3 regions of the Streptomyces sp. A18 genome follow, and region 3 is predicted to be linked to each of the others. Evidence: riboswitches for the same ligand, from Rfam matches in the RefSeq annotation. Region 3 holds a riboswitch; each other region holds the start of a gene.

Region 1 (10,475 bases), on a different contig from region 3:
AAGGCGATTGGTTGAAGAGGTAAATTCCGTCGCGCCGGATCGGGAGATCACATTCGCCGATCTGGGGGACCTTCCGCACACCCGGAATGTCGTCACGGAGGCCATGCGCATACGGCCCGCCGCTTGGATATTCACCCGCCGGTCAGTAGCCGAGACAAACCTCGGTGGCTACCGCATTCCGGCCGACGCGGACATCGTCTACAGCGTGTACGCGATGCAACGCGATCCGCGTTCCTTCGAGCACCATCTCGAGTTCGACCCGGACCGCTGGAATCCGGAACGCGCCAGTAGCGTCCCGGAGTTCGCGATGATGCCGTTCAGTGTCGGCAACCGAAAGTGCCCGGGGGACCACTTCAGCCTGGCCGAGCTCGCCATCATCCTGGCGACGGTGGCCCCGAAGTGGCACCTCGCGCCCGTCGAGGAGACCGACACGGACACGAAGATCGGCATCACGCTGCATCCGAAGCGTCTGGTTCTGCGCGCCGAGCGGCGCTGACGCCAGGACCGCGGAAGGTGCGGCGGTAGGCGTTCGGCGTGGTGCCGAGCGCCCGCAGGAACTGGTGGCGCATCGCCGCGGCGTTGCCGAAACCGGCACGCCCGGCGATCGCGTCCACCGTCTCGTCCGAGCCCTCCAGCAACTCCTGTGCCAGGAGCACCCGTTGGCGCAGGAGCCAGCGGTAGGGCGTGGTGCCAGTCTCCTGCTGGAAGCGGCGCGCGAAGGTGCGCGGCGACATGTGCGCGCGCTCGGCGAGCCGCTCGACGGTGATGTCCGTGTCCAGATGCCGCTCCATCCAGGCGAGCACACCGCCCACGGTGTCGCACGCCGTGCGCGGCAGTGGGCGCGACACGAACTGTGCCTGGCCGCCGTCGCGGTGGGGCGGCACGACCATGCGCCGCGCGATGGCGTTGGCGACCTCCGTGCCGTGCTCCTGGCGCACGATGTGCAGGCAGGCGTCGATCCCGGCGGCGGTGCCCGCCGACGTGATGACGGGGCCCTCGTCCACGTACAGGACGTCGGGCTCGACCCGGGCGCGCGGATAGCGCACCGCGAGCTCCGCGGAGTGCTGCCAGTGCACCGCGCAGCGGCGGCCGTCGAGCAGCCCCGCGGCGCCGAGCACGAAGACGCCGGAGCAGACGGACAGGACACGCGCCCCGCGGTCCACCGCGCGGCGCAGGGCGGCGAGCAGGTCCTCGGGGTAGGCGCGGTCCACGAACGACCGGCCCGCGGGCACGGCGATGAGATCGGCCTCTTCGAGCCGGTCGAGGCCGTACGGAGTGGTGATCGAGAACCCGGCGTGATTGCTCAGGGGACCACTCTCCGCGGCGACCACCGCGAAGTCGTACACCGGAAGCCCCTCGTCGCTCCGGTCGAGGCCGAACACCTCGCAGACGACGCCGAGTTCGAAGGGATTGACGCCGTCGAGCAGCACGGCGGCCACGTTTTTCAGCATGCCCGCAGTGTGCCGCACGGTTGGCAGCAAGTCGATGGTGTGTGGCAGTCCTGCCACTGCCGCCGGAGTCCGGCGCGCAGGACAGTGAGGACATGAACGCATTCGTCGATTACGCGACCGTCCTGACCGTCCTCCTCCTGCTGGCCGCACCCTCGCTCGTCGGGTACGTCCACGACCGCCGGATCGACCGCGAGCTGCGCGAGGCGGGGGACGCCGCCTCGCGCAGCCCTCACGGGCCGGTGGGACTAGAAGTCGTCGTCGAAGGAGACCGAACCCTCGACCGCGACCTGGTAGGCCGAAGGACGCCGCTCGAAGAAGTTGGTCAGCTCCTGGACTCCCTGGAGCTCCATGAACGAGAACGGGTTTGAGGAGCCGTAGACCGGCGCGAAGCCGAGCCGCTGGAGCCGCTGGTCGGCGACGCACTGGAGGTACTCGCGCATGGAGTCGGTGTTCATGCCGGGCAGGCCATCGCCGCACAGGTCGCGCGCGAACTGCAGCTCGGCCTCGACGGCCTCCTTGAGCATGTCCGTGACCTGCGTCTGCAGCGCGTCGTCGAAGAGCTCCGGCTCCTCCTTGCGGACGGTGTCGACGACGTCGAAGGCGAAGCTCATGTGCATCGTCTCGTCGCGGAACACCCAGTTGGTGCCGGTGGCGAGGCCGTGCAGCAGGCCGCGCGAGCGGAACCAGTAGACGTACGCGAACGCACCGTAGAAGAAGAGCCCTTCGATGCACGCGGCGAAGCAGATCAGGTTCAGGAGGAAGCGGCGCCGGTCGGCCTTGCTCTCCAGGCGGTCCATCTTCTCGACCGAGTCCATCCACCGGAAGCAGAACTCGGCCTTCTCGCGGATGGAGGGGATCTCCTCGACCGCGTCGAAGGCCGCCGCGCGGTCCTGTGGGTCGGGCAGATACGTGTCGAGCAGCGTCAGATAGAACTGGACGTGCACGGCCTCCTCGAAGAGCTGACGGCTCAAGTAGAGCCGGGCTTCGGGGGAGTTGATGTGCTTGTAGAGCGTCAGGACCAGGTTGTTGGAGACGATCGAGTCGCCGGTCGCGAAGAACGCGACCAGGCGGCCGATCATGTGCTGCTCGCCGGGCGAGAGCTTGGCGAGGTCGGCGACGTCCGAGTGGAGGTCGACCTCCTCCACGGTCCAGGTGTTCTTGATCGCGTCCCGGTAGCGCTCGTAGAAGTCCGGGTAGCGCATGGGACGCAGGGTCAGCTCGAAGCCCGGGTCGAGGAGGTTCTTCTCGGCGTTGGTGGTGGAGCTCATTACTGGCAGGCCTCGCAGGACTCGGGGTTTTCCAGGGAGCAGGCGACGGCGTCTTCGGCCGATGCCTGGGCGGGTACGGGGGCGGGCTCGGCGGCTTCGGCGCGGCCCGCCGCCGCGCGGGCGATCCGGGTCGCCGGGCGCGAACGCAGGTAGTACGTGGTCTTCAGGCCCGACTGCCAGGCGTACGCGTACATCGAGGAGAGCTTGCCGATGGTCGGTGTCTCCAGGAACAGGTTCAGGGACTGCGCCTGGTCCAGGAACGGCGTGCGCGCGGCGGCCATGTCGATCAGGCCGCGCTGCGGGATCTCCCACGCGGTGCGGTAGAGCTCGCGTACCTCGGCCGGGATCCAACTGAAGCCCTGTACCGAGCCGTTGGCCTCGCGCAGCGCCTCACGGGTCTGCGCGTCCCAGACGCCGAGCCGCTTGAGCTCCTGCACCAGGTAGGCGTTGACCTGGAGGAATTCACCACTCAGCGTCTCGCGCTTGAAGAGGTTGGAGACCTGCGGCTCGATGCACTCGTACACGCCCGCGATGGACGCGATCGTGGCGGTCGGCGCGATCGCGAGCAGCAGCGAGTTGCGCATGCCTGTCACGGCGATACGTTCCCGCAGCGCGGCCCAGCGCTCCGGCCAGGTCAGCTCGACGCCGTAGTGGTCGGGGTGCAGGACGCCGCGCGCGGTGCGGGTCTTCTCCCAGGCGGGCAGCGGGCCGATGGGGGTCCCCTCTGCACCGGAGCCTGCCGAAGGCGCTTGGGGGCGCTCGGCGAGGTCGGCCGACGCCTCGTACGCGGCGAGCATGATCCGCTCGGCGATGCGCGTCGAGAGGGCGCGCGCGGCAGGGGAGTCGAAGGGCAGCTTCAGCTGGAAGAAGACGTCCTGCAGACCCATCGCGCCCAGGCCCACCGGGCGCCACCGGGCGTTCGAGCGCCCGGCCTGCTCGGTCGGGTAGAAGTTGATGTCGACCACACGGTCGAGGAACGTGACGGCGGTACGGACGGTCTCGTCGAGCCGCTCCCAGTCGATGTCGCCCGCGGCGGTGTCCACGAAGGCGCCGAGATTCACCGAACCCAGGTTGCAGACGGCCGTCTCCCCGTCGTCCGTCACCTCCAGGATCTCCGTGCAGAGGTTGGACGAGTGCACCGTGTGGCCGGGCTCCGCCGTCTGGTTGGCGGTGCGGTTGGCGGCGTCCTTGAACGTCATCCAGCCGTTGCCGGTCTGCGCGAGGGTGCGCATCATGCGGCCGTAGAGGTCACGGGCGGGGATGGTCTTGCGGGCGAGCCCGTCCGCCTCGGCCTTGCGGTAGGCGGCGTCGAACTCCTCGCCCCACAGGTCGACGAGCTCGGGCACGTCGGCCGGCGAGAACAGTGACCAGTCCTCGCTCGCGGCGACCCGGCGCATGAACTCGTCCGGGATCCAGTGCGCGAGGTTGAGGTTGTGCGTGCGCCGCTGGTCCTCGCCCGTGTTGTCGCGCAGCTCCAGGAACTCCTCGATGTCGGCGTGCCAGGTCTCCAGGTAGACCGCGGCGGCGCCCTTGCGGCGGCCGCCCTGGTTCACGGCGGCGACGGAGGCGTCCAGGGTCTTCAGGAACGGCACGATGCCGTTGGAATGGCCGTTCGTGCCGCGGATCAGCGAACCGCGGGCGCGGATGCGGGAGTACGAGAGGCCGATGCCGCCCGCGTGCTTGGAGAGGCGCGCGACCTGGTGGTAGCGGTCGTAGATGGAGTCCAGCTCGTCCAGCGGGGAGTCGAGGAGGTAGCAGGAGGACATCTGCGGGTGGCGGGTGCCCGAGTTGAAGAGCGTCGGCGAGGACGGCAGGTAGTCCAGGCGGCTCATCAGGCGGTACAGGGCGGCGACTTCGTCCACCGAGCGCGGGGAGCCGTCCTCGGCGAGGCCGCTCGCGACGCGCAGCATGAAGTGCTGCGGGGTCTCGATGACGTGCCGGGTGATCGGATGGCGAAGGAGATAGCGGCTGTGCAGGGTGCGCAGGCCGAAGTATCCGAAGCGGAAGTCGGCGCCGTCCGACAGGGCCGCCTCGACGAGACCGTCCAGGTGCTCGGCATGGTCGGCGACGAACGCGGCGGTGCGGTCCGCGATCAGGCCCTCGCGGTGGCCCACGGCGACCGAGTCGGAGAAGGAGCGCACGCCCTGCGACGCGGCCTCGTCACGGATGCTGAGGCTCAGGAGCCTGGCCGCGAGCTGCGAGTAGGTCGGGTCCTCGGAGATGAGCCCGGCGGCCGCCTCGGTCGCAAGCTCCCGCAGCTCCGCCACATCGGCCCGCGCCGAACGGCCGCGCAGCGCGGCGGCGGCGACCCGGCCCGGGTCGGCGTCGGGGAGATCGGCGGTGAGTTCGGTCAGGGTACGCAGCAGCGCGGTGCCTGGGCCGTCGGCGGTCTGCGACTCGTCGGTGGTCTGCGCTGACGCAGGTTCGGCTGGCGCGATGGTCACGTGGAGCACTCCCTCGCTCGGCTCTGAGCCTTGGGGAGGGGCGAGTGACACACGGGGGCGCGCCCAGGGCAGGGCTGCGCTCCGCGTCCACCAGCCCATTCCACGAGGCCCGGACGTCGTTGGCACCCGGACCGGTCGGAACGGGCACGCTGTCGACAGGTCATCGGACTTGCGAGCACGACAAATGCGTACTCATACACCGTTGCGGGACAGTTCCGGACTTGCACCGGATTCCCCTGCGGCGACAGCGAGCACGAGCATACATCTTGTGCTGGCTCTGGGCGGCAGCCCCATATCTTGTGTCGGCGCGTGTGTCCCCTAGGGTGGCGGCCGAACTGAACGTCGAACAGGGGGAGACGGCGTGCGAGGTCTTGGCGCGGGCTGTGCCGTGGGGTTGCTGATGCTGCTCACCGGATGTGGGGACGCCGGCGAGAAGGCGGAGACGAAGCCTGCGCGGCCCCCGGAGCCGACTGCGGCGGCCGGCGTCGACGGTGACGCCGATCCCCGCCGGCTCTTCACGGACGCCGAGTTGAAGGCGGCGCTGCTCTTGCCCACGGCCGCAGGGAAGAAGGCCACGGCTTCGGAGACCTCGACGGGTCTCTTCGACCAGGGCTACGGGGGCGGGGATTGGAGCGGCTGCCCGGCCGGTGAGAAGGAGCGCGGGGAGCTGCGGCGTATGCGGGGCGCCAGCGCCGAGCGGACGCTGCGGCCGGATCCGGGGGCCGTCTCCGAGGGTGATCCCTACGTCTTCCAGCGCCTGGTCTCGATGCCCTCCGAGCGCGCCGAGCGCCACATCGAACTCCGTCGGCAGCTCAACGAGGCGTGCCCCCGCGTCACCGTCGACACCGAGGCGGCCCCCGTCGAGGAGCACCACGTCGCCGAAAAGCTGCCGGACCTCGGCGACGACGCCCTCCTGGAGACCACGCGGACCACGGGCGGCGACGAGTACGACGGCACGCCGCATTACCAGGCCGAGGTGCGGGTCGGCGGTGTGCTCGTGATGGTGGACGCGGGCACCGACAAGGACCTGGCGATCTCCTCTGCGGCCAAGGCCGCGGCGCGGGTCCGGACGGAGCTCTACAAGGCCACGTGAGGCTGCACGTGAGCGCGGGCCGTCGGATTCCTCCGGCGGCCCGCGCTCACGTTGTGTACGGGGAAGAGTCAGTGCCCGCCCGGCGCCCCCGCCGTGGCCGGCGGCAGCTCCTCCACGACACCCGGGTCGCCCGCGTCCGCGGTGTAGTCGCCGGGAGAGGTCTCGTCGATGCCGTCAGGGGCCTTCATGGCGCGCAGGACGAAGGTCGCGACCACGGTGACCACCACGTTCAGGACGAACGCCGTGAGGCCGATGTAGCCGATCTCGCCGATGCCGGGGATCTCTTCGGACGAGCCGCCGAAGTGCTTCTGCGTCGGCGACGCGACGCCATACGCGGCGACCGTGCCGTAGATCATGCCGACCGCCCAGCCCGCGAGCAGCGCCCAGCGGTGGAACCACCGCGTGAACAGGCCGCCGACGAGCGCGGGCATGGTCTGCAGGATCCAGATGCCGCCCAGGAGCTGGAAGTTGATCGCGACCGTCTTGTCCATGGTGAGGACGAACGCGAGCGCGCCGACCTTCACGAGCAGGGAGACCAGCTTGGAGACCTTGGTCTCCTGCGCCGGTGTCGCGTCCGGCCTGATGAAGTCCTTGTAGATGTTCCTGGTGAAGAGGTTCGCCGCCGCGATCGACATGATGGCGGCCGGCACGAGCGCTCCGATGCCGATCGCCGCGAACGCGACGCCGGTGAACCAGTCGGGGAACATCGTCTCGAACAACTGCGGAATCGCCAGCTGACCGTTCTCGACCTTCACCCCGGCCGCGATCGCCATGAAGCCGAGCAGCGCGAGCAGGCCCAGCATCAGCGAATAGAGCGGCAGGATCGTGGTGTTGCGGCGGATCACGTTGCGGCTCTTGGAGGAGAGGGTCGCCGTGATCGAGTGCGGGTACATGAACAGCGCGAGCGCGGAGCCGAGGGCGAGCGTGGCGTAGGTCCACTGCCCCGCGTGGCCCGGCGCGAGGCCCGCGACGGGCTTGCCCGCCGCCTCGTTCGCCGACGAGAACTTGTCGTTCGCCGCCTGGAAGATCTCGTCGAAGCCGCCGAGCTTGATCGGGATGTAGATGATCGCGACGGCGATGACGAGGTAGATCAGGCCGTCCTTCACGAACGCGATCAGCGCGGGGGCACGCAGACCCGACGAGTACGTGTACGCGGCGAGCACCGCGAACGCGATCAGGAGCGGCAGGTCCTTGATGAACCAGTTCGTGTCCGGGCCGCCGCCGACGCCCATGACGTCGAGCACGGCCTGGATGCCGACCAGTTGGAGCGCGATGTACGGCATCGTGGCGAGGATGCCGGTGACCGCGACGGCCAGCGAGAGCCCCTTGGAGCCGAAGCGCCCGCGCACGAAGTCCGATGTGGTCACGTAGCCGTGCTTGTGCGAGACGGACCACAGGCGCGGCAGGAAGGTGAAGATCAGCGGGTAGACGAGGATCGTGTACGGCACCGCGAAGAAGCCGGCCGCGCCCGCCGCGTAGATCGCCGCCGGGACGGCCACGAACGTATAGGCGGTGTAGAGGTCGCCGCCGAGCAGGAACCACGTGACCCAGGTGCCGAACGAGCGTCCGCCCAGGCCCCATTCGTCCAGGCTCTCGGTCTCGGCCTTGCGCCAGCGCGCGGCCAGGAAGCCCATGGCCGTGACAAGAATGAAGAAGAAGATGAAGACGGCGAGGGCGATGCCGTTCACGCCGCCCGTGTCCGCTGCGAGCTCGTTCATCGGGTCGCACCCCCCTGGGCCTGCTCGGCCTTGCGGGCGCGCTGGTCACGCTGCCACAGCTTGTACGCGATCATGGTCAGAACAGTGGATATGAGCACCCACAGCATCTGGTACCAGTAGAAGAACGGGATGCCGATGAAGGTCGGTTCGACCTTCGCGTAGGAGCCCACCCAGAGCATCGCCACGAACGGCGCGACGAGACAGAGGGCAACGACCACGCGGACCGGCGTGATCACCGGTCTGCTCACTTCAGGCGCATCTGACACTTGGCGGCTCCGCTCCCTCGCTTATCCCACCTTTAATGTGCGGGAAATCTAAGCGAGAGTATTGATCTATGGAACCCCCGTCCGGATACCGGACGGATATCGGGCGGGCCGATGCGCCTGTCGCGTAAGGGGCCGGAGGGGTCGACGCGCGGTCAGCAGCAGCGGAATCCCTGCCTGGGGTCCGACTCCTGCCGGTCCGTCCGCATCCGCTCGAACTCCCTCCGGGAGGGGACGGATGCCTCGGGATGCGCCTTCCGTGCGTGCGCGACATATCGGTCGTACGCGGACTCGTCGGTCAACTCCCGTGCGTACCAGCGCACCCAGCGCATCCCGCGCAGCACCCACGTCATGACGGGGTCCTCGCGTCCTCGGCCTCCCTCGCCGCCGCGAGCTCCGCCTTCTCCTCCTGGGTCGGGATGAGTCCGGCGGGCTCGACGATCTTCGACTCCACGTACGCGGCCTCGCTCAGCTTCGACGACTGCGGGTTGCGGATGTGCTTCACGCAGATCCGGGCCGCGTCCGCGATCACGACGACGATGAGCAGGGCGAGCGCGGCCGAAAGGACGCCGTCCACCGTGGAGTTGGTGACGACGGTGTGCATGTCGTCCATGGACTTGGCGGGCGGTAGGACCTTTCCGTCCTCGATCGCGTCCTGGTAGATCGAGCGCTGCTTGAAGAAGCCCACGCGCGGGTCGCTGGAGAAGACCTTCTGCCAGCTCGCGGTCAGGGTCACCGTCGCGTCCCAGGCGAGCGGAATGCCGGTGATCCAGGCCCACTTGAGGCGACCCGACTTCACCAGGAGCGTCGTGCAGACGGCGAGCGCGACCGCCGCGAGGAGCTGGTTGGAGATGCCGAAGATCGGGAAGAGCTGGTTGATCCCGCCGAGCGGCTCGTGCACGCCCACCCACAGGAAGTAGCCCCACAGGCCGGTGACGACCGCGCTGGTGATGATGAGTCCGGGCTTCCAACTGACCCTCTTGAAGGGCTTGTAGACGTTCCCGAGCATGTCCTGCAGCATGAAGCGGCCCACGCGCGTGCCCGCGTCGAGCGCGGTCAGGATGAACAACGCCTCAAACATGATCGCGAAGTGGTACCAGAAGGCCTTCATCGAGCCACCGGTGACCTTCGAGAAGATCTCGGAGACACCGACCGCGAGCGTGGGAGCGCCGCCGGTGCGCGAGAGCAGCGAGGACTCCTCGACGTTCTTGGCGGCCTGCGCGAGATCCTCGGGCGAGATGGAGTACCCGAAGCCGGCGACCGCCTGGGACGCGGCCTGGACGTTGTCCCCGATGACGCCCGCGGGCGCGTTCATCGCGAAGTAGAGCCCGGGGTCGATGATGCTCGCCGCGATGAGCGCCATGACCGCGACGGACGACTCCATCAGCATGGAGCCGTAGCCGATCATCCTGACCTGCGTCTCCTTCTGGATCATCTTCGGCGTCGTGCCCGAGGAGATCAGCGCGTGGAAGCCGGACAGGGCCCCGCAGGCGATGGTGATGAAGACGAACGGGAAGAGGGACCCCGCGAAGACCGGCCCGTCGCCGCGCGAGGCGAAGTCGGTCACAGGGTCCATCTTCAGCGTCGGAAGCGTGACGACGACGCCGATCGCGAGCAGCAGGATCGTGCCGATCTTCATGAACGTGGAGAGGTAGTCGCGCGGCGCGAGCAGCATCCACACCGGCAGGATCGAGGCGATGAATCCGTACGCCACCAGCCAGATGACCAGCGTCGACGGCGCGAGCGTGAACGTCTCCGCGAGGGACGACTCGGCGACCCAGCGCCCGGCGACGAGCGCGATGAGCAGCAGCGTGATCCCGATGAGGGAGACCTCGCTGACCCGGCCCGGACGCAGGATCCGCAGGTAGAACCCCATGAACAGGGCGATCGGAATGGTCATCGCGATGGAGAAGGTGCCCCACGGCGAGTCCGCGAGCGCGTTGACGACGACGAGCGCGAGCACCCCGAGCAGGACGATCATGATGGCGAACGCGGCGAGCAGCGCGGCGGCCCCGCCGAACGGACCGATCTCCTCGCGCGCCATCTGCCCGAGCGACTTGCCGTCACGCCGCGTGGAGAAGAAGAGGACGACCATGTCCTGCACGGCGCCCGCGAAGATCACGCCGACGATGATCCAGATCGTGCCCGGCAAGTAGCCCATCTGCGCGGCCAGTACGGGCCCCACCAGCGGTCCCGCGCCCGCGATGGCCGCGAAGTGGTGGCCGAGCAGGACGCGGC
Region 2 (10,475 bases), on a different contig from region 3:
GCCCGAGTGGACCAGGATGTGGCTGGGCGGCTCGAGTTGGCGTGCCTGGTCGATGACCGTGGTGGCGTCGCCCGCGAAGCGGGCGCTGAGGTCGATGACCAGGACGTCGGGCAGCAGGGCGCGGGCCCGTGCAAGGGCGAGGAAACTGTCGTCCGTCTGGGAGATGACGTGCACGCCGGGGACGGCCTCGATCTGCGGGATGAGGTCACTGGCCCGGTGATCGGCGGCCAGTACCAGCACGGTCAGCACTTCGCACTCGTCCTTCGCGTGGTCCAGGTTCCAGCGGGCACTCGCCGTACTGCGCTCTCGACTTCACTGATCGTTTCAGCTTGTCATCCGACGCGGCGGATCCGGCGACCTCCGGGGCGCGGGCGTGTCGCCCTGCCGCGGCGCGGTGCGTCACGTCGCCCACAGGCGAACTGCCCCTCAGTCGACTGATCGCCGTACATGGGGGTACTCGGCCGCCCTGCGAATCCACAACCAGCCGTTCACCCGCTGACCAGAGAAGCCCCGATCGGTGCCCACGTCGCGTGGGTGCCCGTCGGCCGGCCTCAGCGCCGAACGGGCCACGAGATCAAGGGAGGCAGCCATGATCACCGCCGTCATCATCGCCGTGGTCGTCATCGCGGCAGCCGCCGTCCTCTTCGTCGGACTGCGGCGGACCCGGGGCGGCGGACGCGGCCTGAAGCACCGTTTCGGTCCCGAGTACGACGACACCGTCGCCCGCCACGACGGGGACGTACGGGCAGCCGAACAGGAACTACGCGAGCGCGTACGGCTCCACGGCTCCGTCAGGACCGAGCCCCTGCCGCCCGGGGCGCGTGAGCGCTACGTGGCCCAGTGGGCCGGGGTCCAGGAGCAGTTCGTCGAGTCACCCCAGAAGGCCGTCATCGAGGCCGACGCGCTCCTTGCCCGCCTGGCCAGGGACCGGGGCTTCCCCGACGGCGAGCGCTTCGACGACCAGATCGCCGCGCTCTCCGTCCACCACGCACACTCCGTCCACGGCTACCGCAGCGTGCACACGGCGGCGCGCGGACTGGCCGGCACCGAGGAAATGAGGGAGGCGATGGTCGAGGCCCGGCGCCTCTTCGACGCCCTGATCGCCGAGCACGCGGTCGATTCGACCCGCGACAGCCGGTCGTCCACCGCCGAACGCGGCCACACGCCGTGGGCACTGCCCCGGCGCCACGTGAAGGGAAGTGGCACGTGATGGGGGACGCCAAGCACTTCACGCCGCATGAGCCGGGCACGGGTACAGGTGCGGGTTCCGCTGCCGGTACCAACACCGGCGTCCCCGCCCCCGCTCCTGCCCCCGCTCCTGCCCCTGCTCACACGCCGACCCGTACAGCGCCTGACTCCGTCCTGCTCCCGCAGGACGAACGGGACAAGCTCGGTCTGCGGCTCCAGCAAGCCCTCAGCACCTTCGTCGAGAGCCCGCGCCAGGCGGTGGAGGAGGTCGACAGCCTCTTCGACGACGCCGTCAGGCACCTGACCGAGACCCTCACGGAACGGCGGCGCACCCTGCGCGCGAGCTGGCAGGGTCAGGACACGGAGGCGCAGACGGAGGAACTGCGCCTCGCGCTCCGGCAGTACCGGGAATCCATGGAACGGCTGCTGCGCGTCTAGGGCATGGCGAAGCGCAGGATGCGCCCCTCAGCACGTGGTCACGAACGAACGTCATGTCCTGGAGTCCGAGGCGACCGCCTCGGGCTCCAGGATGGTGGTGGCCGCCCCGCGGGGTCAGCCGTTGGGGAGGATGACCGCCCGGCCGCTGATCCGGCCGTCGTGCAGGTGCTCGTACGCCTTGGGTGCGTCGCCGAGCGCGTACCTCTCCACGTGGACGTCGATCGCGCCGGAGCGGGCCAGGTCGAGGACCTCGATCAGCTCCGCCCTGCTGCCCCAGTACGGGGCGCGGACCGCCGCGTCGTAGGGGGTCGTGCCGAAGCCGACGGACGCGGCTCCGCCGCCGATGCCGACGATGGTGACGTCCGCCTCCACCGCGGCGCAGGCGGTCGCCGTGGCGACGGTGGGCGGCGCGCCGACGAAGTCGAACACCGCCTGGGCGCCGAGGCCGCCGGTCAGCTCACGGACCTTCGTCGCCGCGTGCTCGTCCGAGAGGACGGTCTCGTGTGCGCCGACCTGATGGGCCAGGCGAAGCTTTCCGTCGGTGACGTCCAGGGCGATCACTCGTGCCGGGGTCAGCGCGCGCAGCAGCTGGATGGCCACGTGTCCCAGGCCGCCGGTGCCGATGACCACGGCGGTGCTGCCGGGGGTCAGCTTGGGCAGGGAGGTCTTGATGGCGTGGTACGGGGTCAGGCCGGCGTCGGTGAGCGGCACGGCGGTCACCGGGTCGAGGCCGCCCAGCGGGACCAGATGGCGCGCGTCGTCCACGATCATGTACTCGGCGATGGCGCCGGGGGCCCCGAGCCCCGGCGGGCGGATGCCGAGATCGGCGGCGCGCGTGCAGTAGTTCTCCTTGCCCTGCGCGCACATCAGACAGGCGCCGCAGCCCCAGGGGCCGTAGTCGGCCACGGAGTCGCCGACCTCGAAGCCGGTGACGCCGTCGCCCAGCGCGGCGACGGTCCCCGCGCCCTCGTGTCCGAGGGTGAGCGGCAGCGGGAAGGTCAGCGCCTCCGCGGGCCAGCTCATCACCGCGATGTCGGAGTGGCAGACGCCCGCGGCGGTGACCTTCAGGAGCACCTGGCCGGGGCCCGGCTCCGGGCGCGGGACGGTGACCACCTCGGGGGCGGCGCCGACGCTGCGGTACTGGACGGCCTTCATCTCTGCGGGCAGTTCGGGGCTTTCTTGCGCTGACATCTGGGATGCCTCTTCTCGTTCTTCGTGCTGTGCGCCGGTGTCCCCCTGTGTGCATCTATCCCCGCGGCTGCGCGGTGTCCAGCCGCCGTCGACCGGGTGGTAGCTGCTCATGTCTCCGACTGTACTCCTCGACATGTCCCAGTGAGACATGTGACCCATTGGGACATGTGATCACTGGGACATCGCCAGCCCTGTCCCGCGGCGTGGCCCTGGGCGTGGTTCCGCGCTGCGGATGGCGGGCGCCTTCGGCGTGGTCCGCGGCGACCAGGCGCCCGCCCCGGACTGACGGAGAACCGCCGACGACGACAGCGGGCCCCGACGGATCGAGATCCGCCGGGGCCCGCTGCTCAGATGCTCACGACCCGCACTCAGTCCGTGCCGGACTCCATCGCCGCACGGTCCAGCATCGTCTCCTCGTCCGTCGCGGCACCACGCGAGGCGATCGCCTCGGCGCCGCCGCCGTCCATGGCTCCGATCAGGCCGGTCGATGCCGCCTGCGCGGCACCGATGGGCATCGGGTGGCCGCCGCCGACCAGGCCGAGGCCCGCGTACTGCTCGAGCCGCGCGCGGGAGTCGGCGATGTCCAGGTTCCGCATGGTCAGCTGGCCGATCCGGTCCACCGGGCCGAACGCCGAGTCCTCGGTCCGCTCCATGGAGAGCTTGTCCGGGTGGTAGCTGAACGCCGGGCCCGTGGTGTCGAGGATCGAGTAGTCCTCGCCGCGCCGCAGCCGCAGCGTCACCTCGCCCGTGATCGCCGTGCCGACCCAGCGCTGCAGGGACTCGCGGATCATCAGCGCCTGCGGGTCCAGCCAGCGGCCCTCGTACATCAGCCGTCCGAGGCGCCGGCCCTCGTTGTGGTACGCGGCCAGCGTGTCCTCGTTGTGGATCGCGTTGACCAGGCGCTCGTAGGCGATGTGCAGGAGGGCCATGCCGGGCGCCTCGTAGATGCCGCGGCTCTTGGCCTCGATGATCCGGTTCTCGATCTGGTCGGACATGCCGAGGCCGTGCCGGCCGCCGATCGCGTTGGCCTCCATGACGAGGTCGACCGCGGAGGCGAATTCCTTGCCGTTGATCGTGACCGGGCGCCCCTGCTCGAAGCCGATCGTCACGTCTTCCGTGTCGATCTCCACCGAGGGGTCCCAGAACCGCACGCCCATGATCGGCTCGACGGTCTCAAGACCGGTGTCCAGGTGCTCGAGCGTCTTCGCCTCATGCGTGGCGCCCCAGATGTTGGCGTCCGTGGAGTACGCCTTCTCCGTCGAGTCGCGGTAGGGCAGCTCGTGCGCGAGCAGCCACTCCGACATCTCCTTGCGGCCGCCGAGCTCCGTCACGAAGTCCGCGTCCAGCCAGGGCTTGTAGATCCGCAGGTGCGGGTTGGCGAGCAGCCCGTACCGGTAGAACCGCTCGATGTCGTTGCCCTTGAACGTGGAGCCGTCGCCCCAGATCTGCACCCCGTCCTCCAGCATGGCCCGCACCAGAAGCGTGCCGGTCACGGCACGGCCCAGCGGCGTCGTGTTGAAGTACGGACGCCCGCCCGACCTGATGTGGAAGGCGCCGCACGACAGCGCCGCGAGCCCTTCCTCGACCAGCGCCGCACGGCAGTCGACGAGCCGGGTGATCTCGGCGCCGTACGCGGAGGCACGGCCGGGCACGGAGGCGATGTCGGGCTCGTCGTACTGGCCGATGTCGGCGGTGTACGTGCACGGGACGGCACCCTTGTCACGCATCCAGGCGACGGCGACCGAGGTGTCGAGACCGCCGGAGAAGGCAATGCCGACGCGCTCGCCGGTGGGGAGGGAGGTGAGGACCTTGGACATAGGAAGAGTATGCATCACTTCGCATGACCATGCAACGTCGACCGCACGGCGACGGTCGCCCGTACGCGCCGCCGCGGTCGTCCGTACGCGCCGCCGCGGTCGTCCGTACGCGCCGCCCGCGGTAGTGGCGACGCAGCTTCCGGTCACCCACCGGGCCGCGGGCCGGCTCGACCAGCGGCGCTCCATGGCGGTGGGGCTCGTGCCCATCTCCGTCGGGTTCGCCCTCGTGGTGCTCCTGCCCGGCCGTGACCGGACCGCGGGCGCGTCAGCCGGCTGACGCGCCGGGCATCGCCGGGGCCGTGAGGGCCGCCAACTCCTCCGGGGTGCGCGGCCCTTCGCCCGCCACGGCCAGCAGGCCCTTCGTCCGCAGCAGCTCCGCGACGGCGATCCCCCACGGCAGGCGAAGGCCCGCCTGCGCGAGGAGGTCGCGGTGGGCCAGCATCCGCGCGACCGGCCCGGTGCGCACTCCCGAGGGGGTGAGCAGCGCCGCGTCGTCGGCCCAGTGGAGTGCCAGATCCACGTCGTGGGTGGCCATGACCACGGTCGTCCCCGCGTCCCGCAGGCCTTGCAGGGTCGTCAGGAGCCGTTCCTGCCCGTCGGGGTCGAGCCCCGCGGTCGGCTCGTCGAGGATCAGCACGCGCGGACGCATCGCCACGGCTCCGGCGATCGCCGTCCGCTTCCGCTGCCCGTAGGAGAGCAAGTGGGTGGGGCGGTCAGCCAGTTCGCCGATGTCGAGCGCGGCGAGCGCCTCGGCGACCCGCGCCCGGACCTCGGTGTCGGGCAGCCCGAGGTTCAGCGGTCCGAAGGACACGTCCTGCTCGACCGAGGCGGCGAACAGCTGGTCGTCCGGGTCCTGGACGACCAGCTGAACGGTGGTGCGCAGCCGCGTCAGCCCCTTGCGGTCGTACGTCACGGGCGTGCCCTTGAGCGTCAACCCGCCCTGGTGCGGGCGGAGTCCGCCGCTCAGAAGACGCATGAGGGTGGTCTTGCCGCTGCCGTTGCGCCCGAGCAGCGCCAGGGCGCGGCCCTCGGTGACGTCGAAGTCCAGGCCGCTGAGGACGGTGGGCCCTTCTTCATACGCGTAGGAGGCGGCGCGCAGGGCGACCAAGGACTCGCCCGGCTCGCGAGGAGCGCTCGGCTCGCTCATGGAAGAAGCCTTTCCAGTACGAGGGTGAGGGCCGCGAGGGCCAGGAGGAGCACCGCGCTCGCGGCCACGAAGCGCCGGGAGACGCGGGCCTCGGGCACGAGCACCCGCAGGGTCCCGTCGTAGCCGCGTCCGGCGAGCCCGGCCTGCAGCCTGCTCGCCCGGTCGAAGGCCCGCACGAACGCGGTGGCCCCGAGCCCGCCCAGGGAACGCCAGGTGGCGGCCCGGGTGGTGTGGCCGAGCCGGGCGGCCTGCGCCTGCCGGATCCGGCTCATGGAGTCCAGGAGCAGGAAACTCATGCGGTACATGACCAGGGCCACGTCCACGACCGGTGCCGGGACGCCCGCCTTCACCAGGCGGGGCAGCAGGTCCGACATCGGTGTGGTGAAGGCGAACAGCAGGACGCCGAGCGAGGCCGCCGATGTGCGCAGGAGCAGCCCGCCGGCCCGCGCGGGGCCGCCGTCGGCGAGCGTGACGAACCCTTCGGGGCCGCCGAGTTGGACGATCAGGGTGAGGGCGCCGGTCACGCAGAAGCCGAGCGGTACGCGGTAGGCGCGCCACAGTTTGCGCGGCGGCACCCCCGCGGGGCCGAGCAGCACGGCGAGCGCGGCGATCAGCACCAGGACGGCACCGGGCCAGGGCGGCAGAGAGACGGCGAGGACCGTGAGTCCGAGCCCGAGCACTGCCTTGTCCACGGGGTGGCGGCGGCGCCAGCGACTGCTGTGCGCCGCCGCGTCGATGGGCAGCACGCGGGGTCAGACCTGCTCGCCATCGGGCTGGTCGGCCTCCACGTCGGTGGCCTGCTCAGCGGGCGCTTCCTGCGATCGTGCGCTCTCCGCGCCCTGGCGGCGCCCCCTGCGCAGACCGAAGTAGTACGCGAGGACGCCCGCGCCGAGTGCCGCCTGCAGGGCGAAGAGCGCCGACTCGACCTCCCCGGACGGCGGTTCGTACAGCGGCGAGAACCACGGCTCGTAGTCCGGCTCGATCTCGGTGATCGCGGTCTCGGCCTGGGCATCGGCCCCGGCGAACGGCTCCTTCTCGTCGTCGCCGAGACCGAGCGCCAACGGCAGCACCGCGAGCGCGGCGACGATGAGGAGGAGCAGAGTGTTGATCTTCGCGTTCCGGCTCATCAGGCGCTGGCCCCCGTCTCCGTCGTCTTCGTCGTGTCCGCCGTCTTCGCCGTCTTCGCGTTCGTCGTGTCCGCCGTCTCCGCCGTCTCCACCGCCTTCGTGGCCGACCGCTTGCCCTGCAGCAGGACGCCGAGCCGCGTCAGCTCACCCTTGCTGGACTGCACGAGCAGCCGCATCACCAGGACGGTGAGCAGCCCCTCGCTGACGGCCAGGGGGATCTGCGTGACGGCGAAGATGCCGCCGAACTTGCCGAGCGCGCCCATGAACCCGCTGCTCGGGTCGGGGAAGGCCATGGCCAGCTGGACGCTGGTGACGCAGTACGTGGACAGGTCCGCGACGAACGCGCCGAAGAACACGGCGACCATGAGCGGCGCGCCGTACCGCTTCAGGAGGCGGTAGACGGCGTATCCGGCCCAGGGCCCGACGATCGCCATGGAGAACACGTTGGCGCCCAGCGTGGTGAGCCCGCCGTGGGCGAGCAGCAGGGCCTGGAAGAGCAGGGTGATGGTGCCGAGCACCGCCATGATCGGCGGCCGGAACAGGATGGCGCCGAGCCCCGTTCCCGTCGGGTGCGAGCAACTGCCCGTCACGGAAGGGATCTTCAGCGCGGAGAGGACAAACGTGAAGGCACCGGAGGCGCCGAGAAGCAGGGTGCTCTCGGGGTGCTCCTTGACCTCACGGGTCAGGGAGCGGACTCCGTGGACGACGAATGGCGCGGACGCTACGCCCCAGGCGATCGCGTGCGCCGGCGGGAGGAAACCCTCGGCTATGTGCATGGCTCAGCAGACCCTCTCCAGCACCTCGTGGATGGACAACGCGCCTTGGCCGGTCTCCTGGCTGACGGGTCGTACCGACCGAACTCCGCCTTCCCGGATGCGTGAGCACCCAGTGGCTGCCGCGAGGGCTGGAGCCGGACTTCCCGATCACAGTGGCGAGGGCCGCACCGGCATCACACCGGATTTCCCGTTCACCAAGGCGTGGTGACCCTAGTGCGCAATCGAGTTGCCTGACAACTTGTGGAGCCACCCCACCTGTGGCACGCGCGGGCGCACCCGAACACGGGCGTGCGCCCCTGGTCAGGGCGCGTCTCAGGAGTGTGTGATCTGGTCCGTGGTCGCGAACACCGCGTGACAGAGGCGGCGTCCCGCGGCTGCTGCGGACGGGGCCGTGTCCCACCTCACGGTCCGGGATGTGATCAGTACTGCCCAAGAGGCCGACCAGCCCCTTAGCCTGACCGGTGCAGCTGGTTCGCCCTGTCCGCCAGACAGGAGCGTCGTAAGAGGGAACCCGGTGGGAATCCGGGACTGCCCCGCAGCGGTGAGTGGGAACGACCGCCGTCATGAGCACTGGATCCGAGCGGATCCGGGAAGCGACGGCCAGTAGGAGCCTGTTTCGGCAGGTGTGCCCGCGAGTCCGAAGACCTGCCCGTTGCCTGTACGTGACCCCTCACGTGCGGACATCCCGGTGACCTCGTGGGCGGGTCGGCGTACAGATCAGGTGGGGCACCGCGCCGCAGGCGCGCGTTCGGTCCGCCCGGTTCGTCATCCCTTCGCGTCCGTGTCCCGTCCCCGGGATCCTCAGGAGTCATCTCGCGAAGGAGATTTCCGTGACACCGAAGTCCGCAGCCGCGGCAGCACGAGCCACCGTCTACGGCTACCCCCGCCAGGGCCCCGACCGGGAACTGAAGAAGGCCGTCGAGGGGTACTGGAAGGGCCGCGTCACCGCCCACGCCCTCCGGGACACCGCGGCGCAACTGCGCCGGGCCACCTGGCAGCATCTGGCCGCCTCCGGCATCCATGAAGTGCCGACCGGTGACTTCTCGTACTACGACCATGTCCTGGACACCAGCGTCATGGTCGGCGCGGTCCCGCAGCGGCACCGCGAGGCCGTCGACACCGACATGCTCGACGGCTACTTCGCCATGGCGCGCGGTACCAAGGACGTGGCGCCCCTTGAGATGACCAAGTGGTTCGACACGAACTACCACTACCTCGTGCCGGAGCTCGGCCCCGACACCGTCTTCACCGCCGACTCCGCCAAGCAGGTCGCCGAGCTGAAGGAGGCCATCGCTCTCGGCCTCGCGGCCCGCCCGGTCCTCGTCGGTCCGGTCACCTACCTGCTGCTCGCCAAGCCCGCGCCCGGCGTTGCCGTCGACTTCGAGCCACTCACGCTCCTGGACCGACTCCTGCCGGTGTACGCCGAGGTCCTGGGCGACCTGCGCGCCGCCGGTGCCGAGTGGGTGCAGCTCGACGAGCCCGCCCTGGTGCAGGACCGCAGCCCGGCCGAACTCAACGCCGCCGCCCGTGCCTACCGCTACCTCGGCACCCTCACCGACCGTCCGAAGCTGCTCGTCGGCTCCTACTTCGGCAGGCTCGGCGAGGCACTTCCGGTGCTCGCCAAGGCGCCGGTCGACGGTCTCGCCCTGGACTTCACCGAGGCCGCGGCCAGCCAGCTGGAGGATCTCGCCGCCGTCGGCGGGCTGCCCGGCAAGCGTCTTGTTGCGGGCGTCGTGAACGGCCGCAACATCTGGATCAACGACCTGGAGAAGTCTCTCTCCACGCTGGGCACGCTCCTGGGTCTCGCCGACCGGGTCGACGTCTCCGCGTCCTGCTCCCTGCTGCACGTCCCGCTGGACTCCACCGTCGAGCGCGACATCGACCCGCAGATCGCGCGCTGGCTGGCCTTCGCCCACCAGAAGACCGCCGAGATCTCCACACTGGCCCGCGGCCTGGCCCAGGGTGCGGGCGCCATCGCGGCCGAACTCTCCGCCAACCGTGCTGACTTGGCGTCCCGCTCGGGCTCGGCCCTCACCCACGACCCGGCCGTACGCTCGCACGTCGCCTCCGTCACGGGCTCGGATGCCCGCCGCACGCACGCCTACCCGGAGCGCGCGGCGGCCCAGCGGACCCGCCTCGGCCTGCCCCAACTGCCCACGACCACCATCGGCTCCTTCCCCCAGACCACCGAACTGCGCACGGCACGGGCCGACTTGCGAGCGGGCCGCATCGACACGTCCGGCTACGAGGAGCGCATCAAGAGCGAGATCCGCGAAGTCCTCGCCTTCCAGGAGGAGGCGGGCATCGACGTCCTGGTGCACGGCGAGCCCGAGCGCAACGACATGGTGCAGTACTTCGCCGAGCAGCTCACCGGCTACCTCGCCACGCAGCACGGCTGGGTCCAGTCGTACGGCACCCGCTATGTGCGCCCGCCGGTGCTGGCCGGTGACATCTCGCGGCCCGAGCCGATGACGGTGCGCTGGACCTCGTACGCCAACTCGCTCACCGACCGCCCCGTCAAGGGCATGCTCACCGGCCCGGTCACCATGCTCGCCTGGTCCTTCGTCCGCGACGACCAGCCCCTCGGTGACACGGCGCGGCAGGTGGCCCTCGCCCTGCGGGACGAGGTCAACGACCTCGAGGAGGCGGGCACTTCGGTCATCCAGGTCGACGAGCCCGCCCTGCGCGAGACGCTGCCGCTGCGCGCGGCGGAGCACCCCGCGTACCTGGACTGGGCGACGGAGTCCTTCCGCCTCACGACCAGCGGCGTGCGCCCGGACACCCAGATCCA
Region 3 (10,475 bases):
CGTCCTTGCGGTTGACCCAGACCCGCGCCCCGCCGTGCTTCACATCCGCCGAGTGGAACAGCATCGGGCCGTCGCTCTTCGGGGTGTCGCCCGCCACCAGGATCGGCTTCTTCCACTCGTCGATGTACGTGTTGATGGCCGCGGGCTTGCCCTGGTACCAGGTCAGCGGCGCCCACAGGTTGGGCGTCAGCTCACGCTTGGCGAGCTTCTTCTCGTCGAAGCGGCCCTCCGCGATCTCCTTGCGGGAGCTGGTGACGTCGCCGGTCTTGCGGTCCTTGAGCTGCAGGCCGACGCCGATGACGTTCTCGGGCTTCACGTCGTAGCCGTACTTGGGGTCCGAGAGCACCATGCGCACCAGGTCCTCGCTGGCCGCGCTGACGACGTAGACCTCGATGCCGTGCGCCCGCAGCGACTTGTAGAGCTCCTGCATGCCGGTGAAGAACTGGGGCCTGTTCACCTCGGTCTTCGTCAGCTTCCCGTCCTCGTAGTACTCTGCCGGGATCGGCTTGTCGTGGGCGAGGAGCTCGTCGACGTACCCCTTGAGCTGCTTCAGCGTGAAGCCGGAGAAGATCTGCGCGGCCCACGGGTAGCAGACCTGGTCGTCGACCTCGCACAGCCGGTTGTAGTAGCTGTAGAGGCTCTCCTTGTGCTTCGCCGTGTCCTTGAAGGGGATGATCTTCAGCGACGGGTCCATCGACTTGCGGGTCAGGACCCCCTTCATCTCCAGGAAGGGCAGGAGGGACTCCTCCAGGTCGTTGCGGTAGGTCGTGTTGTCCGCGTCGAAGACGGCGTACGCGCCCTTGTCGCCGTTCTCCGCGATGACCTTGCCCAGCTTCGTCGCGACCGGCTTGGGCCAGTGCTTCAGCTCGGCCGCGATCTTCGTGCCCTTCGCGGAGGCGTCCGCGGCCGTCGCGTCCGTGCCGGGCCAAAGCGCCGTCCCCGCGAGGACGGCCGCGGTGAGCGCGCCCGCCGTGCCGAGTACGGCCAGCTTGCCCTTTGCCTTTACTGCCATGGTTCTGTGCCCCCTGAGAGCGGTCTGCGCCCCGTCCGGAGCGGCGGGTCATCGTATGAGGTCGGACCGCGGATTCCCATGATCGACATCACCGGAAGCGGCGGGCATGGGACGCCCGCGCGCGGGTAGGCGCATCGGACGCCCAACAGGTGTACGGGCCCGCCTCCGGGCCCCGCCCATCGCATACTGGAAGGCATGGAGACCGTCTCCCGTGAGTTCGTGCGGGCCGCTCCGCGGCTCGACGGCATGGTGGTGTCCGCCGTCGGCTACCGCACGGCGGGCGAGCACCCCGGTCTGCACCGCGGCCTGCCGTCCCCGTACCTGACGCTGATCTTCTCGCTGGACGGCCCCGTCGTCAGCGGCGCAAGCCCCGAGCAGGCGGGCGGCCCCGACGCCGACCGCACGGACATCGTCCTGGGCGGCCTGCACCAGCACCCGGCGTACGTCGTCAGGCCCGAGCACGAGGCGGGCATCCAGCTCGCCGTGCACCCGCTCGCCGCCCGCGCCCTGTTCGGCGTACCGGCCTCGGAGCTTGCGGGCGACCTGGTGACGTCCGGCGCGGATGTGCTGGGGCGCCGCGCCGCCGACGTACGGGAGTTGCTGTGCGAGCAGGTCGGCTGGGAGGAGCGGTTTGCCTCCCTGTCCGGCTACTTGAGGCAGCGCGCGGCCGACGCGGACGGCGGGGACCCCGTACGCCCGGAGGTCGCCGAGGCCTGGGCCTGGCTGGCCAGACACCGGGGCGTCGGCACCCTGCGCGGCCTCTCCCGGCACGTCGCGCTCAGCGAACGCCGCCTCACCACGCTCTTCCGCGCCGAGACGGGCCTGAGCCCCAAGCAGGCCGGCCGCCTGATGCGCTTCGAGCGCGCACGCAACGCCGTCGTGCGCCCCGTCGCGGCGGGCGCGGCCCCGGACCTGGCCCGCATCGCCGCCGACTGCGGCTTCTACGACCACTCCCACCTGGTCCGGGACTTCCAGCAGTACACCGGCATCAGCCCCAGCGGCTGGCTGGCCGAAGAGTGCCGGAATATCCAAGCCGGGAGCTACGGCCGGGGCGAAGAGTAGGAGCCATGGACACCACCGAGAAGCAGAAGCAGAAGCAGCCCGAGACCGCCTCCGGCGAGCGCGCCCCCAGCGTCTGGCCGACCCTCCAGGCGAACGACGCCCCCGCCCTGATCGACTTCCTGGTGGGCACCGTCGGCTTCCTGCGCACCGTCGTCTACGAGGACGGTGGCAGCGTGGCCCACGCCGAACTCGACTGGCCCGAGGGCGGAGCGATCATGCTCGGTTCGTACGACGACGGGGCCGGGGACTGGTGCCTGAAACCGGGCACCTTCGGCACGTACGTCGTCACCGACCGGGTGGACGAGCTCTACGAGCGGCTCAGGGCCGCGGGGGCCGAGATCATCCGTGAGATCGAGGACAAGCCGTACGGCAGCCGGGAGTTCGCCATCGCCGACCCCGAGGGCAACAAGTGGTCCTTCGGCACCTACCGCGGCGCACCCAGGCCCGAGCAGCCGTCCTGACCTCGCGTGATAGCTTGCGAGCGCCAGTCAACCCACACCAGGGCCAGGGAATCCGGTGCGAATCCGGAACTGACGCGCAGCGGTGAGGGGGAACGGGCGGGGCCAAGGCCACTGGGCGTCCACGGACGCCCGGGAAGGCGCCCCGTCCGGCCGATCCCCGAGTCCGAAGACCTGCTGGCGCCTTCGCCCGCGCACCGAGCGGCGGAGGTGACGAAGCAGGCCAGGCTCCGCGTATGAGCCGTGAGACTCAAGGGATCGTGTGTCCTCCACCGCCCGTCGTGTACGTATACCCGTCCTCCTCGGCATCGCTCTCTCCGTCACACTGACCTCCTGCGGCGGCTCCGGCTCGTCGGCCACCACCACGGACAAGAAGGCCGACGGCTATCCGCTGACCCTGACCTCCTGCGGCAAGAAGGCGAAGATCAAGGCGCCGCCGCAGCGGGCGGTCTCCCTCGACCAGGGCTCCACGGAGATCCTGCTCTCCCTCGGCCTCGCGGACCGCATGGCCGGCACCGGCACCTGGACGGACCCGGTGCTCAAGGGTCTTGAGAAGGACAACGCCCAGGTCGAGCGGCTCGCCGACAGCTACCCCTCCTTCGAGAAGGTCCTGGCCCAGGAGCCGGACTTCGTCACCGCCTCCTTCCTGGCGACGGTCAGCAAGGGCGGCGTCGCAGACCGCGCCAAGTTCGCCGAACTCGGCGTACCCGCCTATGTCTCGCCCTCCGACTGCGCGGGCAAGGACAACAGCGGCGACGGTGACGGCCGCCGCGACAAGACGCTGACCATGGACACGGTGTACGGCGAGGTGCGGGACCTGGCCAAGGCCTTCGGGGTCGAGAAGCGCGGCGAACGCCTGATCGCGGATCTCAAGGGCCGGGTGGCGAAGGCCACGAAGACCATCAAGAACACTGACGCCTCCGACGCGACGCTCCTCTACTGGTTCGCCAACTCCGACGCGCCCTACATCGCGGGCTGCTGCGGAGCGCCGGGCATCATCACCCGCGAGCTCGGCGCGAAGAACGTCTTCGACGACACCCGCGAGGAGTGGCCCCAGATCAACTGGGAGACGGTGGCCGACCGCGACCCGGACGCCCTGGTCATCGGCGACCTCACCCGCAAGTCGCAGACGGCGGAGAGCGCGAAGAAGAAGATCGAGTTCCTGGAGTCCAACCCGGCCACCAAGAACCTGACCGCCGTGAAGAAGAAGCGGTACGTGCTCCTGAGCGGCCAGGCCATGAACCCGTCGATCCGCACGGTGGACGGCGTGGAGCAAGTCGCCGACGCGCTGCGCGAGTTCGGGCTCGCCAAGTGAAAGGAGCCCTCCGGGGCCCGGTCGGCGTACGGAACATCCTGCTCTGCACGGCGGGCCTCGCCGCCCTCGCGCTCTCCGTGGCGGTGGCCGTCACGATCGGCCCGGCGGACATCTCCGTACCGGACGTGTGGTCGGCGGTGGCTGCCCACCTCGGCTGGGGCGAGGCGACGCTGACGCCCATCCGGGACGGCATCGTCTGGAACCTGCGGATGCCGCGCACGCTCCTCGCGGCGGTCTGCGGCGCTGGCCTGGCGGTCTGCGGGACGGTCCTGCAGTCCCTCCTGCGCAACCCGCTGGCCGACCCCTTCGTGCTCGGGGTCTCCTCGGGGGCTTCCACGGGCGCGGTCGCGATCGTCGTCCTGGGGGTCGGCGGGGGAGTGGTGTCGGTCTCGGCGGGCGCCTTCGTCGGAGCCGTCGTCTCCTTCGCCCTCGTCCTGCTGCTCAGCCACACCCTGGGCGGGAGCACCGACAGAGTGGTGCTGTCCGGGGTGGCGGCGATGCAGCTCTTCTCCGCGCTCACGTCGTTCGTGATCCTCACGGCGGGCGACGCGGAGACGACGCGCGGTGTCCTGTTCTGGCTGCTCGGCTCGTTGAGCGGGGTGGGCTGGACGGACGTCTGGCTGTGCGGGGCGGTGCTCTTCGTGGCCCTCGCGATCTGCCTGGCGCACGCCCGCACCCTGGACGCGTTCGTCTTCGGCCAGGACGCGGCGGCGACCCTGGGCGTCCACGTCGCCCGCACCCGCCTGATCCTGCTCTCCGTCACGGCCCTCCTGACGGCGGCCCTGGTCAGCAGCGCGGGCGCCATCGGCTTCGTCGGCCTGGTCCTGCCGCACGCGGCCCGCGCCCTGGTCGGCTCCGGGCACGCGCGCCTGCTCCCGGTCACGGCGATCGCGGGCGCGGTGTTCCTGGTGTGGGTGGACACGCTGGCCCGTACGGTCCTCGATCCGCAGGAGGTCCCGGTGGGCGTGGTGACGTCACTGATCGGCGTCCCGGCGTTCGTACTGGTCCTCTACCGCACACGGAAGACGACATGAACCCGCACCCCGAACCGGGCCTTCGGGCCGACCGGGTGACGAAAGAGGCCGGCGGCCGCCTCATCGTCGACGGAGTGACCCTGGCCCCGCCCCCCGGAGCCACGGTCGGACTCCTGGGCCCCAACGGCTCGGGCAAGTCGACTCTTCTGCGCATCCTGGCGGGCGTCCTGGCCCCGGCATCGGGAGTGGTCACCCTGGACGGCGAACTGCTGCGGGACGTGGGCCGCCGCACGGTGGCCCGCAGGGTGGCGGTGGTGGACCAGGACGCCACCACGCAGGTCGAGCTGTCCGTGCAGGACGTCGTACGCCTGGGCCGCATCCCGCACCGCAGACCGTGGTCACCCGCCACGCCCCGGGACGACGAGGCCGTCCGAGACGCCCTGACCCGCACGGGCCTGACCGACCGGGCGACCCAGTCCTGGCACACCCTCTCGGGCGGCGAACGCCAACGGGTCCAGATAGCAAGGGCGTTGGCCCAGACCCCCCAGGAACTCCTCCTGGACGAACCGACCAACCACCTGGACGTCCACCACCAGCTCGACCTCCTGTCCCTGGTGGCGGACCTCCCCCTGACCAGCGTGATCGCCCTGCACGACCTGAACCTGGCCGCCATGTTCTGCGACCACGTCCTGGTCCTGCGCGAAGGAGTGGCCCACGCGTCGGGCACACCGTCCGAGGTGATCACGGAGGAGCTGATCGCGAAGGTCTACGGCGTGCGGGCGGTGGTGACGACGCTCATGGACGAGAACGACCGGGAGCCGCGCCCGTCGATCCGCTTCCTGCGGAACTGAACCCCCGGCCTCTCAGGGCCGTGGCTCGTCGAGGTACTGGTCGGCCCAGGCGCTGATGATGTGAGCGGCCCGCTGCGCCTGCCCTCGCGCGGTCAACAGATGGTCCGCGCCTTCGAGCGAGATGAAGCTGCGCGGGTGCCGTGCCTCCTGGAAGATCTCCGCGGCATTGGAGATGTCGACGGTGGCGTCGGTGGGCGAATGCGCCACGAGGAGCGGAAGGTCCACCTCGCCGATCCGGTCGCGCAGGTGAGCCCGGCGCACGTCCTCGACGAAGGCGCGCTTGAGAACCAATGTCCTGCCGCCGACGAACCACTCGTGTGCCCCGTCACTGAGGACGCGATCCAGGACCGAGTCGTACTGCCGCTCGACGTGACTGGGATCGACGGGCGCCGCGATCGTGGCCAGCGCGCGGAGCCCGACGATCTCGCCCGCGGCGGCGATCGCGGCGGCGCCTCCCCACGAGTGCCCCACCAGCAGATCCACCGGAGTCCCCCGCTCCGCCATGAAGGCCGCGGCCCGGACAGTGTCCTGCACCTTGACGGTGAAGGAACCGTCCCCCCAGTCGCCCTCGGAGTCCCCGATCCCGAGATTGTCGAAGCGCAGCATGCCGATGCCCTCGCGTGCCAACTGCTTGCTGACGCGCGAGGCAGCCGGCGAATCCTTTCCCAGGGTGAATCCATGCGCGAGAAGCCCCCAGCCGCGGACCTCGCCCTCCGGCAGGTCGATCACTCCGGCCAGTTGGGGGCCGACGACGCTCGGGAACTTCACTTTTTCGCTCATGTGGGGTGCTCACCTAGGCAGGGGGGGAGGGAGACGGGAGTGACACTAGCCGGTGTCAGCGCGAGAACGACCGACCAGACAGAACAGCGGGCCGCCTCCCCGTTCAGGGAGACGGCCCACTGTCCATGCTGACGTGGCGTAGGGCTCACCCGGCCCCGGCCGTTCTAGATGTCGAAGTACAGCTCGAACTCGTGCGGGTGCGGACGCAGCTGGATCGGGGCGATCTCGTTCGTGCGCTTGTAGTCGATCCACGTCTCGATCAGGTCGGGGGTGAAGACACCGCCGGCCAGGAGGTACTCGTGGTCCGCCTCGAGGGCGTCGAGGACGGCCGGGAGGGAGGTCGGGACCTGGGCGACGCCCGCGTGCTCCTCGGGGGCCAGCTCGTAGAGGTCCTTGTCGATCGGCTCCGGCGGCTCGATCTTGTTCTTCACGCCGTCCAGGCCGGCCATCAGGAGCGCCGAGAACGCCAGGTACGGGTTCGAGGACGGGTCCGGCGCGCGGAACTCGACGCGCTTGGCCTTCGGGTTCGAGCCCGTGATCGGGATACGCATGGCCGCCGAGCGGTTGCGCTGGGAGTAGACCATGTTGACCGGGGCCTCGAAGCCCGGAACCAGGCGGTGGTAGGAGTTCACCGTCGGGTTCGTGAAGGCGAGCAGCGACGGGGCGTGCTTGAGGATGCCGCCGATGTAGTAGCGGGCGGTGTCCGAGAGGCCCGCGTAGCCCTGCTCGTCGTAGAACAGCGGGTCGCCGTTGGCCCACAGCGACTGGTGGACGTGCATGCCCGAGCCGTTGTCACCGAAGATCGGCTTCGGCATGAAGGTCGCGGTCTTCTGGTTGCGCCAGGCGACGTTCTTCACGATGTACTTGAAGAGCATCAGGTCGTCGGCCGCGGCGAGCAGCGTGTTGAACTTGTAGTTGATCTCCGCCTGTCCTGCCGTGCCGACCTCGTGGTGCTGGCGCTCGACCTGGAGGCCGTTCTTGTCCAGCTCCAGGGAGATCTCCGCGCGGAGGTCCGCGAAGTGGTCGACCGGCGGGGCGGGGAAGTAGCCGCCCTTGTAACGGACCTTGTAGCCGCGGTTGTTCTCGACCGCACCGGTGTTCCAGGCGCCTGCCTCGGAGTCGATGTGGTAGAAGCTCTCGTTCGCCGACGTCTGGAAGCGGACGTTGTCGAAGACGTAGAACTCGGCCTCGGGGCCGAAGTACGCGGTGTCCGCGATGCCGGTCGAGGCGAGGTAGGCCTCGGCCTTCTTGGCGATGTTGCGCGGGTCACGGCTGTACTGCTCGCCCGTGATCGGGTCGTGGATGAAGAAGTTGATGTTGATGGTCTTGTCGCGGCGGAAGGGATCGACCCGGGCGGTCGACAGGTCCGCGCGCAGCGCCATGTCGGACTCGTGGATGGCCTGGAAGCCGCGGATCGACGATCCGTCGAACGCCAGCTCCTCGTTCGGGTCGAACGCCGCTGCCGGGATCGTGAAGTGCTGCATCACTCCGGGCAGGTCGCAGAACCGGACATCTACGAACTTCACGTCCTCGTCCGCGATGAACTTCTTTGCGTCGTCGGCGTTCTGGAACATCCAACTCCTCCTACTCCCGACCCCCAGGCGGGGACGGGGTTGCAGCTCGTTGTGCGGCCAGTGCGGTGGCACACGCTGGGACCCGACCATAGGGACGGGGGATTTCTCAAGCATGACCCATTTGTTTCGCCGAAGTTAACCGAGCCGGGTTCGCACCGGGTGTCATTCGCCCTACCCCGCCCGTCCTCGTACGAAATCGGGCGCAGTACCGTGGACGGGTGGACAACAGGCAAGCAATCGGATCGTGGCTCTCCGGCCCTCGTGCGGCGGCAGAGGACGCGGGCGTCGACTTCGGCTACCGGGGCGAACAGCTCGGGCTGCCCGAGGAAGGGCCGGGCTCGATCGCGCGGCCCGGACGGCGCATGGGCGCCGTCGTCGTGGACTGGGCCCTGTGCATGCTCATCGCATACGGCCTGTTCGCTCGCGGTGACCAGCAGGCGATGGGCAACTGGGCGCTCGGCATCTTCTTCGTCATGACCGTCCTGACGGTCGGCACGCTCGGCTGCACCCCCGGCAAGACCCTCTTCAGGCTGCGCGTCATCGCCGAGGGCGGCGGCCGGCTCGGCTTCGTCCGGGTCCTCATCCGCAGCGTGCTCCTCTGCGTCGCCGTACCCGCCCTGATCTGGGACCGCGACGGCCGCGGCCTGCACGACCGCCTCGCCCGCGCCGTCCAGGTGCGCATCTGAGCTCGCACCAAACACGAACGGACTCTGAGCTCGCACCAAACACGAACGAACGAAGGCCCCGGAACCGATCGGTTCCGGGGCCTTCGTCGACGTAGAGACGGGGAGAGGCGGCGAGCTAGCGCATATTCGGGCCACCGCGAGGCATCCGCATGCCCTTCGGCATGGGCCCCTTCGGCAGCGGCATATTGCTCATGAGATCCCCCATCGCGCGCAGCCGGTCGTTCGTCGCCGTGACCTGCGGGCCCTGGAGGACGCGGGGCAGCTTCAGAAGCGTCGTACGCAGCTTCTTCAGCGGGACCTGGCCCTCGCCGGTGCCGACGATGACGTCGTGGACCGGGACGTCCGAGACGACGCGGGCCATCCGCTTCTTCTCGGCGGCCAGCAGGCTCTTCACGCGGTTCGGGTTGCCCTCGGCGACGAGCACGATGCCCGCCTTGCCGACCGTGCGGTGCACGACGTCCTGGCTGCGGTTCATCGCCACCGCCGGAGTCGTCGTCCAGCCGCGGCCGATCTTGTCGAGCACCGCGGCCGCCGCACCGGGCTGGCCCTCCATCTGCCCGAAGGCCGCACGCTCAGCCCTGCGCCCGAAGACGATCGCCATCGCGAGGAAGGCGAGCACAAAGCCGAGAATGCCGAGATAGATCGGGTGACCGATCAAGAAGCCGATCGCGAGGAAGACACCAAAGGTGACGATTCCCACAGCCGCGATGATGAGACCGATCCGCGGATCGGCCCTGCGGGTCATCTTGTAGGTCTGAGCGATCTGCTTGAGTCGCCCGGGGTTCGCGGCGTCCGCCGCGGTTTCCTTCCTCGCCATGTCGTGAAGTCTACGTGTCCCTGGAGGTGACTACGACGTGCGGGTTGTCATCGCCTCTTCGAGCACGCGCAGCGCCTCGGCCCGGTCCTTGGCGCGACGCCGGTCGTCGAGCACGGACGTCCAGGCGTTGCGGCGAGCGGTGCGCTGGCCGCTGCTCATGAGAAGCGACTCGACGGCGCGCAGTGCGTCGGTGACGGACGGGATGGCGGTGGCGCGTACGGGCGCGGCCTGCATGGTGGGGCCCTCCTGAGCGGCTATGGGTAGGGCTGTACGTGGGGTGATTCCAGGGTCACTGATTGGTGTTACCAGGGCGTGACCGACCGGTCAAACACGGATGAAGCCTTGACGCCGAGCCGCAAAAGACTGACGCGGCCCGTACGGTCCCCTCACCTGCGGGGACCGTACGGGCCGCGTCATCTCGGCCAGTACTCGTCAGTAGTCTCTTGTGCGCCGATTCACACAGCTGCCTCGCGACCGGAGGATCAGACCGCCTGCGAGGCGACGTACGACCCGCGCTTCTCGATCGCCATCTGGTAGAGGCGCCCCGCGCGGTACGAGGAGCGGACCAGCGGGCCGGACATGACGCCGGAGAAGCCGATCTCCTCGGCCTCCTCCTTCAGCTCCACGAACTCCTGCGGCTTGGCCCAGCGCTCCACGGGGTGGTGGCGCGGCGTCGGGCGCAGGTACTGCGTGATCGTGATCAGCTCGCAGCCCGCGTCGTGCAGCGCGTGCAGCGCCTCGCTGATCTCCTCACGCTCCTCGCCCATGCCGAGGATGAGGTTCGACTTGGTGACCAGACCGGCCTCGCGGGCGCGGGTGATGACCTCGAGCGAGCGCTCGAAACGGAAGCCGGGGCGGATCCGCTTGAAGATGCGCGGCACCGTCTCCACGTTGTGCCCGAGGACCTCGGGGCGCGAGGAGAAGACCTCGGCCAGCTGGTCGGGGT

The links. A riboswitch is a leader RNA that binds a small molecule or an ion and turns the genes downstream of it on or off. The one in region 3 is predicted to bind cobalamin.
Region 1: linked by a shared signal. The riboswitch ahead of AC5P1C_RS30985 (ribonucleoside-diphosphate reductase subunit alpha) and the one ahead of AC5P1C_RS06200 (ABC transporter substrate-binding protein) in region 3 are both predicted to bind cobalamin.
Region 2: linked by a shared signal. The riboswitch ahead of metE (5-methyltetrahydropteroyltriglutamate--homocysteine S-methyltransferase) and the one ahead of AC5P1C_RS06200 (ABC transporter substrate-binding protein) in region 3 are both predicted to bind cobalamin.

Annotation. Positions count from the first base shown of each region.
Region 1 is NZ_JBWLKL010000027.1:20,647-31,121, forward strand. It holds gene AC5P1C_RS30970 (bifunctional albaflavenone monooxygenase/terpene synthase) at 1-496, shown strand, start outside; gene AC5P1C_RS30975 (helix-turn-helix domain-containing protein) at 450-1,451, opposite strand; gene AC5P1C_RS30980 (ribonucleotide-diphosphate reductase subunit beta) at 1,697-2,719, opposite strand; gene AC5P1C_RS30985 (ribonucleoside-diphosphate reductase subunit alpha) at 2,719-5,163, opposite strand; cobalamin riboswitch at 5,301-5,424, opposite strand; gene AC5P1C_RS30990 (hypothetical protein) at 5,525-6,256, shown strand; gene mctP (monocarboxylate uptake permease MctP) at 6,325-7,974, opposite strand; gene AC5P1C_RS31000 (DUF3311 domain-containing protein) at 7,971-8,240, opposite strand; gene AC5P1C_RS31005 (YbdD/YjiX family protein) at 8,393-8,590, opposite strand; gene AC5P1C_RS31010 (carbon starvation CstA family protein) at 8,587-10,475, opposite strand, start outside.
Region 2 is NZ_JBWLKL010000024.1:103,630-114,104, reverse strand. It holds gene AC5P1C_RS29700 (hypothetical protein) at 1-249, opposite strand, end outside; gene AC5P1C_RS29695 (hypothetical protein) at 590-1,210, shown strand; gene AC5P1C_RS29690 (hypothetical protein) at 1,210-1,626, shown strand; gene AC5P1C_RS29685 (NAD(P)-dependent alcohol dehydrogenase) at 1,741-2,781, opposite strand; gene argG (argininosuccinate synthase) at 3,186-4,634, opposite strand; gene AC5P1C_RS29675 (hypothetical protein) at 4,759-4,911, shown strand; gene AC5P1C_RS29670 (energy-coupling factor ABC transporter ATP-binding protein) at 4,900-5,781, opposite strand; gene cbiQ (cobalt ECF transporter T component CbiQ) at 5,778-6,527, opposite strand; gene AC5P1C_RS29660 (energy-coupling factor ABC transporter substrate-binding protein) at 6,534-6,908, opposite strand; gene AC5P1C_RS29655 (energy-coupling factor ABC transporter permease) at 6,908-7,684, opposite strand; cobalamin riboswitch at 7,715-7,912, opposite strand; cobalamin riboswitch at 8,136-8,351, shown strand; gene metE (5-methyltetrahydropteroyltriglutamate--homocysteine S-methyltransferase) at 8,515-10,475, shown strand, end outside.
Region 3 is NZ_JBWLKL010000003.1:112,760-123,234, reverse strand. It holds gene AC5P1C_RS06215 (HAD family hydrolase) at 1-1,012, opposite strand, end outside; gene AC5P1C_RS06210 (AraC family transcriptional regulator) at 1,208-2,074, shown strand; gene AC5P1C_RS06205 (VOC family protein) at 2,080-2,535, shown strand; cobalamin riboswitch at 2,543-2,728, shown strand; gene AC5P1C_RS06200 (ABC transporter substrate-binding protein) at 2,795-3,847, shown strand; gene AC5P1C_RS06195 (FecCD family ABC transporter permease) at 3,844-4,881, shown strand; gene AC5P1C_RS06190 (ABC transporter ATP-binding protein) at 4,878-5,672, shown strand; gene AC5P1C_RS06185 (alpha/beta hydrolase family protein) at 5,685-6,452, opposite strand; gene glnA (type I glutamate--ammonia ligase) at 6,617-8,026, opposite strand; gene AC5P1C_RS06175 (RDD family protein) at 8,245-8,712, shown strand; gene AC5P1C_RS06170 (DUF4191 domain-containing protein) at 8,828-9,529, opposite strand; gene AC5P1C_RS06165 (SCO2195 family GlnR-regulated protein) at 9,560-9,763, opposite strand; gene AC5P1C_RS06160 (lipoyl synthase) at 10,012-10,475, opposite strand, start outside.